Regions from separate parts of the Bacillus sp. NS1 genome, predicted to be linked through region 3. Evidence: riboswitches for the same ligand, from Rfam matches in the RefSeq annotation. Region 3 holds a riboswitch; each other region holds the start of a gene.

Region 1 (2,199 bases), on a different contig from region 3:
TTTCCTCAGAAGCTTTTCCGGAACCGAATGTGTTGATTGAGATTGACACAGGCTGTGCAACACCGATCGCGTAAGCAAGCTGTACTTCGCAAGAATCAGCAAGCTCAGCCGCAACGATGTTTTTCGCAACGTATCTCGCTGCATAAGCCGCAGAACGGTCTACCTTCGTTGCATCCTTACCTGAGAACGCGCCTCCGCCGTGGCGTGCATAGCCGCCGTACGTATCAACAATGATTTTGCGTCCTGTAAGTCCCGCATCCCCTTGAGGGCCTCCGATAACGAAACGTCCTGTAGGGTTGATGAAATATTTTGTTTCTTCATCAATCAGCTCTTCAGGAACAACCGGATTGATAACATGTTCTTTAATGTTGCGCTGGATTTGCTCAAGCGTAATTTCAGGGTGATGCTGAGTTGAAATAACAATCGCGTCAATGCGGACAGGTTTGTTATTTTCATCGTACTCAACTGTTACCTGTGTTTTGCCGTCAGGACGAAGGTACGGAAGAATATCTTCTTTACGGACTTCACTCAGGCGGCGGGCCAATTTATGAGCAAGTGAAATTGGAAGAGGCATAAGCTCTTTTGTTTCGTTGCACGCGTAACCGAACATTAAACCTTGGTCACCCGCACCGATCGCTTCAATTTCTTCATCGCTCATTGTGCCTTCACGGGCTTCAAGCGCCTGGTCTACACCCATTGCGATATCAGCAGACTGCTCGTCAATTGATGTTAAAACTGCACAAGTTTCCGCATCAAATCCGTATTTCGCACGTGTGTATCCGATTTCTTTAATGGTTTGACGAACCGTTTTCGGAATGTCAACATACGTAGATGTTGTGATCTCTCCGCTGACAAGAACCAAACCAGTTGTCACAGACGTTTCACAAGCAACACGCGCGTTAGGGTCTTTCTTTAAAATTTCATCTAAAATGCTGTCAGAAATCTGGTCACAGATTTTATCCGGATGCCCCTCCGTAACAGATTCTGATGTAAATAAACGACGATTTTTACTCATGATTTGCTTCCTCCTGCACAAGGCCTCCCGAAAGACCTTGTATATATGATACGGAACTCGCTCCCTCTTATACAATGTAACGTTATATTAGAGAATGTTAATTGGCATATTTATGAAATAAAAAAACCTTTTCCATCGAGGAAAGGGTTTGGTCTTTGTGCCTTTCACTCTTATCGCTCAAGGAATCATACAACCTTGCAACAGGTTAGCACCTTGGTTGTCTCACACAGTTGAACATAATAATAACAGAGAAACCGGTTGCTGGGCTTCATAGGGCCTGTCCCTCCGCCAGCTCGGGATAAGAGTATCCGCTCAATGAAATATCTTATCGTAAAAGGGTTTGCAATGTCAATATGATTCAGAAGAAATAGGCACCTATATTGAGAGAAAACATTGGAAAACGCACACACAAAAAACGTTAAATAGTATAGACTATTTGAAAATATATGTTATACTAATTCACAATTAGCAAAACACAAAAAACGATAAAGGAAGGTTTCATATGAACTCAGTTGATTTAACCGCTGATCTACAAGCCTTATTAACAAGCCCAAATGTGCGTCATAATTTATCAGCAGCACAGCTTACAGAAAAAGTACTATCCCGGAACGAAGGCATTTTAACTTCCACAGGCGCTGTTCGGGCGACAACAGGCGCTTATACAGGACGCTCGCCTAAAGACAAATTTATCGTGAAGGAAGAAAGCACGAAAAATAAGATCGATTGGGGTACGGTGAATCAGCCAATTTCAGAAGAAGCATTTGAGCGGCTGTACACGAAAGTTGTCAGCTATCTGAAACAGCGAGATGAGCTGTTTGTATTCGAAGGATTTGCCGGAGCAGATGAAAAATACAGGCTGCCCATCACCGTCGTAAATGAGTTCGCATGGCACAATTTATTCGCCAGACAGCTGTTTATCCGACCGGAGGGCAATGATAAGAAAACAGTTGAACAACCGTTTACCATTCTTTCTGCTCCGCATTTCAAAGCGGATCCAAAAACAGACGGCACACATTCTGAAACCTTTATTATTGTCTCTTTTGAAAAGCGGACGATTTTAATCGGCGGAACAGAGTATGCTGGAGAAATGAAGAAATCGATTTTCTCCATTATGAATTTCCTGCTCCCTGAAAGAGATATTCTATCCATGCACTGCTCTGCCAATGTCGGTGAAAAAGGCGATG
Region 2 (2,199 bases), on a different contig from region 3:
AAGCAAGAAAACAGCACCCGAAAACAGGAAAATAGAATTATGTAAATTTAGGTTAAAAGTTATATAAAGGAATTTATTTTATCGTCGATAGTAACTATAGAACCAATCACCAACATGAGCAATCACCAATTTGCAAGACTATTTTCAGGTTATCAGGTTAGACTGTTTTTGAGGGGCAGTTATTTATTTTTAACCAATTTGGAATTTTTTGAATACTTTTTGACGTTTTATCCGTACAATAGAGAATACCAAAACTTTTTTTGGGAGGAATGTATAATGATCCTTTTTATTATCATCGCATTATGCGGCTATCTTCTTTTTTCTTTCAGCAAGGACAATCGCCGCAAACCGCAAAAGACAAGCCCTCTTCCAGCAGCCGCACCTCATCACAACAACCTAATCGACCTTGACGCGATCCGCCAAAAACGCCGGATGCATCTTTCCTAATACTATATTTCAAAAGAAAGGCTGCTGAACGATGCAGCCTTTTTTAATTTAGAAACATTAATTACTCGTAAAAAACGGTCAGCGCGTTTCTGGTCACTAGATTGGGAACTTGAAACCTTTTTGCCCCCTGGCCGTAATCTCTTACAAGGCAAATCAAAAGGAGACTTCAGCAATGATCGAATTATTTATGAAACAAAAAATGTTCTCGTTTAAAGATGCATTTCACATTTATGACCGGGATGAACAAGAGACATTCAAGGTCGAGGGCCGGTTCTTTTCGTTAGGGGACTCGCTACAAATGACAGACTCAACCGGAAAAACACTCGTTTCCATAGAACAAAAAGTAATGTCTTTATTGCCGCGATATGTGATTTCAATTGGCGGGGAAACAGTTTGTGAGGTCACGAAGAAACTGACGTTTTTCAAACCAAAATTTGAAATTTCTAAGCTCAACTGGGAAATTGATGGTGACTTGTGGAAGGATGAATTCCAGCTGACAGATGGAAAGAATGTCCGGATGTCGGTGAGCAAGAAGTGGCTGAGCTGGGGTGATTCGTATCATCTGCAGATTGCAAATGAGGAAGATGTGCTGATCTGCACAGCCATCGCTATCGTGCTTGATATGGTATTATATGACGATGAAGATGAAAGTATTTTCTAAAAAAGCATTGACAATTGAGCCAAAAGTAATAATATTAAGATAATTGAAATCTGAATATGAAGATTACCTTATCAAGAGAGGTGGAGGGACTGGCCCTATGATACCCGGCAACCGCTGTTTCAAACAGAATGGTGCTAAATCCTTTAGAACATTGCGTTCTTGCAGATGAGGCGGAGATTTGACCATTCAAGCTCTTCCTTACTCAAAGGAAGAGCTTTTTTTATGCTCAACACATTACAGAAAAGAGGCGAATGACATGGCTCAACAAACAAATGTTGCAGGACAAAAAACAGAAAAACAACACAAAGCTCCTTTCCGTGCCGATCATGTCGGCAGTTTACTGCGATCTGCTCCGGTAAAAGAAGCCCGGCAGAAAAAAGCGGCCGGCGAGATCACCGCTGATCAGCTTCGTGATATCGAAAATCAAGAAATCACCCGAATTGTAGAAAAACAAAAAGAAATCGGTCTCGATGTGGTAACAGATGGGGAATTCCGCCGATCTTGGTGGCATTATGATTTCCTGGAAGGGCTTGATGGTGTGGAACCGTTCATCCCGTCTGAAGGGATTCAGTTCCATAATGCGAAAACAAAAGCACGCAGCATCAAAGTGACGGGAAAACTCGATTTTACGAGCCACCCAGCGCTTGTCGATTATCAATTTTTACATGAGATTGCCGGCGACGCGACCCCAAAATTGACGATTCCGAGCCCGAATATGCTGTTTTTCGGTGAAAAGGCGGATACAGGGATTTATGACGACCAAGAGGAATACTTTCATGATCTGGCCCAAGCGTATAAAAAAGCAATCAGAGCTTTCTATGATGCTGGATGCCGCTATCTTCAGCTTGATGATACGTCATGGTCTCTCTTCTTTGAGGAAAAAAGCAGAGAGGTTGTTCGGGCGCTTGGCGGCGATCCAGAAACATTGCCTGCCTTGTTCGCCAAAACGATTAACGATGCAGTGGCAGACCGGCCTGATGATTTAGCAATCACGATGCACATTTGCCGCGGCAACTTCCGTTCAACATGGGCGGCATCAGGAGGCTATGATGCTGTAGCTGAAACGATTTTGGATGGCTTACATTTGGACG
Region 3 (2,199 bases):
GAAAGAAAACGGGATCTGTGTCGTTCACGATTTTGCTTATGGCGCTGTAGGGTTTGACGGCTGCAAACCGTTAAGCTTTTTGCAGACTGAAGGTGCGAAGGATATCGGAATTGAAATTTACACGCTGTCAAAAACGTATAACATGGCAGGGTGGCGGGTCGGCTTTGCCGTCGGAAACGCTTCGGTCATTGAAGCAATCAATCTTTATCAAGACCACATGTTTGTCAGTCTTTTCAGAGCGACTCAGGAGGCTGCAGCAGCGGCACTGCTAGCTGATCAGACGTGTGTGGCGGAGCAAAATGCCCGATATGAGAGCAGGCGAAACGCTTGGATCGCTGCATGCCGGGAAATCGGCTGGGATGTGACAGCTCCGGCAGGTTCATTTTTTGCATGGCTGCCTGTGCCTGAAGGCTATACTTCCGAGCAGTTCTCAGACCTTTTGCTGGAAAAAGCAAATGTGGCGGTTGCGGCTGGAAACGGCTTCGGAGAATATGGCGAGGGCTACGTCAGAGTCGGACTGCTGACAAGTGAAGAAAGTCTCAAAGAAGCCGCTTATCGAATTGGGAAACTGAACCTGTTTACCCAAAAAAGCATTGACAAGATTTGATAACGGTGGGATAATTCAAAATAATTTATAAAATCTATATTTTCTTATCAAGAGCAGGCAGAGGGACGAGCCCGATGAAGCCCGGCAACCGACTTATAAAGCACGGTGCTAATTCTTGCAGCTGGCGGCTGAGAGATAAGATTCGGACGAGAAACGAAACCTCTTTAGACGCGATTGCTGTTTGAAGAGGTTTTTTTATATGGATGTAAATGAAAGGAGCTCAGGCATGAGTGAGTTAATAGCAACATATCTCCTGACCGAACCGGGAGCCGATACAGAGAAAAAAGCAGAACAAATCGCAACAGGATTGACAGTAGGCTCATGGACAGATCTGCCTCTAGTGAAACAGGAGCAAATGCAAAAGCACAAGGGACGGGTGATAAAGGTCGAGGAAAGAGAGGGAACTCCTGCATCAGGAAAACAAGCGGTGATCACAATCGCCTATCCTGAAATCAATTTCTCTCGGGATATTCCGGCTTTACTGACAACAGTGTTTGGCAAGCTGTCGCTGGACGGAAAAATTAAATTACTCGATCTTCACTTCTCTGAGGCATTTAAGCGCACACTGCCGGGACCGAAGTTTGGCGTATACGGCATTCGGAAACTGCTGGGAGAGTTTGAGAGACCGCTGTTAATGAGCATATTTAAAGGGGTCATCGGAAGGGACCTGAGTGATATTAAAGAACAGCTCAGACAGCAGGCGCTTGGCGGAGTTGATTTGATTAAGGACGATGAAATTTTCTTTGAGACAGGGCTGGCGCCTTTTGAAACAAGAATTACAGAAGGAAAGCAAATATTGAAAGAAACGTATGAGCAAACCGGACATAAAACGCTGTATGCGGTCAATTTGACTGGACGCACGGCGGATCTGAAAGACAAAGCGAGACGCGCTGCCGAATTGGGGGCGGATGCACTTTTGTTTAATGTCTTTGCTTACGGCTTGGACGTCATGCAAAGCCTAGCGGAAGATCCCGAAATCGCAATCCCGATTATGGCACATCCAGCGGTCAGCGGGGCGTTTACGTCTTCTCCGTTCTACGGCTTTTCTCACGCTCTTTTGCTCGGAAAATTAAACCGGTATTGCGGTGCTGACTTTAGTCTCTTCCCATCTCCATACGGTTCGGTTGCGCTTCCAAAAGAAGATGCGCTGGCGATTCATGAAGAATGTGTGAGAGAGGATGCCTTTAACCAAACATTTGCCGTTCCGTCAGCAGGCATTCATCCTGGCATGGTTCCGCTTTTAATGCGGGATTTCGGTATAGATCATATTATTAACGCCGGGGGAGGCGTACACGGACATCCAAACGGCGCCCAAGGCGGGGGCAAAGCGTTCAGAGCCATAATTGATGCTGTCTTAGAAGCCCAGCCGATTGATGAAAAAGCCGAACAATGCAAGAATCTGAAGCTCGCGCTTGATAAATGGGGAAAGGTTGAAGCCGTATGACGACTCGAAAGCCTTTAATTATTTGTGATTTTGACGGAACCATCACGATGAACGACAACATTATAAGCATCATGAAAACATTCGCTCCGCCGGAGTGGACGGCATTAAAAGACGGCGTCCTTTCCAAAACGCTGTCAATCAAAGAAGG
Region 4 (2,199 bases), on a different contig from region 3:
TATCGACAGAGCCTATAAGGAAGTGGCGGCTGCGCCCAGGCACCATGTCGCCTCTGTATTGCTGCGCGCGAATTTGAATGTCCATACTATTTTTCTTGAAAGAAAATCCCGAGGTGTATAGCATGAAAGAACTCCAAGAACATGAACTTGAGCACATTGCAGATGATGTGTATCTCCTTTACTTATATACTCCGTTTTGCGGCACCTGCCAGCTTGCAAGCAAAATGCTGACAGTGGTGAAAGAAATGCTGCCTGATGTCGCCTTCTATAAAAACAATGTCAATTACTCTCCGACATTCGCAAAAGCGTATCAAATTGAAAGCGTCCCTTGTTTTCTGCTGTTTAAAGGCGGAAAAGTGGTCGAAAGAGGATATGCGTTTCATTCGGTTTCTTATTTATATGAGCTGATCAAACAAAAATCATCTTCCGCATCCCATTTATGACATATTTCTCGGCACATTCCAATGAAATTGTCGTTCGTTTTATAAAGGGGTTCTTGCGCCAAAAAGAGAAGTGTATGTATGACCAACAAATAGGAGGTTGTACATATGGAGAAAGCGGAAGTTTTAGAAGATGAGTATCAGCATCTGTTTTTAAAACCCCTTTTGAACGCTTCAACATTGCTCATTACCTTCCAAGGAGAAACAGAAGCCTTAACCGTCTCAATAAACGAACAGGGAGAAATGAAGAAAATTTCTCCGCCCCAAACGTCCAACCTGACCTTTTACGGAAACCAAACAGAAATCATTCATTTATTGCACGGAGATATTTCCCTTCAGCACCTGATTCAGAGCGGAAGCCTGAAAGTGAAGGGGTCATTCAGAGCCCTGTTAAAACTAGAAGCTATACTCTGGCTGACGAATGGGTTTTTTCAGAGAATTTTAAAGAATTAAAAAATAGGAAATTATTATAATAGTAAAAGTTGACATCATTTATTTTATTGACATTTAATCATTCGCCATGCTATTCTACATTAAGAATTTCCGGACGAAAAAGACTATATATTTCTCTTATCAAGAGAGGTGGAGGGAAGTGCCCTATGAAGCCCGGCAACCATCAACGCTGTTGAAATGGTGCCAATTCACACGAAGCGTTCAGCTTTGAAAGATGAGAGAAAGGCCATTTTATATAAGCCTTTCTGCTCAAGTGTGCAGAAAGGCTTTTCTTTTGCAGAAAAAACCCGGAAGATTTCTTAGAATAGTGTTAAGGCAGGTGATTGCTTTGATCAATCTTCAAGATGTTTCAAAAGTTTATAAGTCGAAACACGGAGATGTCAATGCTGTCCAAAATGTCTCGCTTTCCATCAAAAAAGGTGAGATTTTTGGAATTATAGGATATAGCGGAGCTGGTAAAAGTTCCTTAATCCGTCTGCTGAACGGCCTTGAGAAACCAACCTCAGGAACCGTGGAAGTGGCGGGAACCAAGATTAATGAAGTAAACGGACGCGCCTTAAGAAATGCACGCCATGAAATCAGCATGATTTTCCAGCATTTCAATTTGCTTTGGTCGCGCACCGTTAGAGACAATATCATGTTTCCTTTAGAAATTGCCGGGGTGAAAAAGAGTGAACGGATCAAGCGCGCCGATGAACTGATTAAACTGGTCGGATTAGAAGGAAAAGAAAAATCTTATCCGTCTCAGCTGAGCGGCGGGCAAAAGCAGCGTGTTGGAATCGCCAGAGCGCTTGCAAACAATCCGAAGGTTCTCCTTTGTGATGAAGCGACATCAGCATTAGATCCGCAAACAACAGATTCAATTTTGGATCTATTGTCCGATATTAATGAAAGACTCGGTTTGACGATTGTGCTGATCACGCACGAAATGCATGTCATCCGCAAAATCTGCAACAGAGTCGCTGTTATGGAAAACGGAAAGGTTGTGGAAGAAGGCGAAGTTCTCGATGTCTTCAAAAATCCGAAGGAAGACATGACAAAACGATTTGTTCAGCAGGTGACAGAGCCGGAAGAAACGAAAGAAACGCTTCAGCACCTTCTTGATGAAACAGGATCAGGAAAAATGGTTCAGCTCACATTTGTCGGTGATTCAGCTGAGCAGCCTCTGATTACAGAAATGATCAGAAACTTCAATGTCAGCGTCAATATTCTGCAAGGGAAAATCTCGCAGACTAAGGATGGAGCTTACGGTTCACTGTTCATCCATATTGATGGAGCCGAAGAAGAAGTGCAAAACGTGATCCGG

Evidence for each region. Region 3 has a riboswitch for S-adenosylmethionine ahead of mtnW (2,3-diketo-5-methylthiopentyl-1-phosphate enolase). Riboswitches for the same ligand answer to the same signal wherever they lie in the genome.
Region 1: it holds a riboswitch for S-adenosylmethionine, as region 3 does, so the genes downstream of both, metK (methionine adenosyltransferase) here and mtnW (2,3-diketo-5-methylthiopentyl-1-phosphate enolase) in region 3, are expected to answer to the same signal.
Region 2: it holds a riboswitch for S-adenosylmethionine, as region 3 does, so the genes downstream of both, AC4CV5_RS01265 (5-methyltetrahydropteroyltriglutamate--homocysteine S-methyltransferase) here and mtnW (2,3-diketo-5-methylthiopentyl-1-phosphate enolase) in region 3, are expected to answer to the same signal.
Region 4: it holds a riboswitch for S-adenosylmethionine, as region 3 does, so the genes downstream of both, metN (methionine ABC transporter ATP-binding protein MetN) here and mtnW (2,3-diketo-5-methylthiopentyl-1-phosphate enolase) in region 3, are expected to answer to the same signal.

The regions. Positions count from the first base shown of each region.
Region 1 is NZ_JBZAZF010000003.1:42,351-44,549, reverse strand. Features, by position in the region: gene metK (methionine adenosyltransferase) at 1-1,015, opposite strand, end outside; SAM riboswitch class I at 1,183-1,320, opposite strand; gene pckA (phosphoenolpyruvate carboxykinase (ATP)) at 1,518-2,199, shown strand, end outside.
Region 2 is NZ_JBZAZF010000001.1:247,205-249,403, reverse strand. Features, by position in the region: gene AC4CV5_RS01275 (hypothetical protein) at 169-447, shown strand; gene AC4CV5_RS01270 (LURP-one-related/scramblase family protein) at 620-1,108, shown strand; SAM riboswitch class I at 1,174-1,280, shown strand; gene AC4CV5_RS01265 (5-methyltetrahydropteroyltriglutamate--homocysteine S-methyltransferase) at 1,365-2,199, shown strand, end outside.
Region 3 is NZ_JBZAZF010000002.1:460,373-462,571, forward strand. Features, by position in the region: gene mtnE (methionine-glutamine aminotransferase) at 1-607, shown strand, start outside; SAM riboswitch class I at 649-749, shown strand; gene mtnW (2,3-diketo-5-methylthiopentyl-1-phosphate enolase) at 834-2,051, shown strand; gene mtnX (2-hydroxy-3-keto-5-methylthiopentenyl-1-phosphate phosphatase) at 2,048-2,199, shown strand, end outside.
Region 4 is NZ_JBZAZF010000001.1:905,917-908,115, forward strand. Features, by position in the region: gene AC4CV5_RS04530 (toprim domain-containing protein) at 1-121, shown strand, start outside; gene AC4CV5_RS04535 (thioredoxin family protein) at 123-443, shown strand; gene AC4CV5_RS04540 (SCP2 sterol-binding domain-containing protein) at 549-893, shown strand; SAM riboswitch class I at 1,008-1,114, shown strand; gene metN (methionine ABC transporter ATP-binding protein MetN) at 1,222-2,199, shown strand, end outside.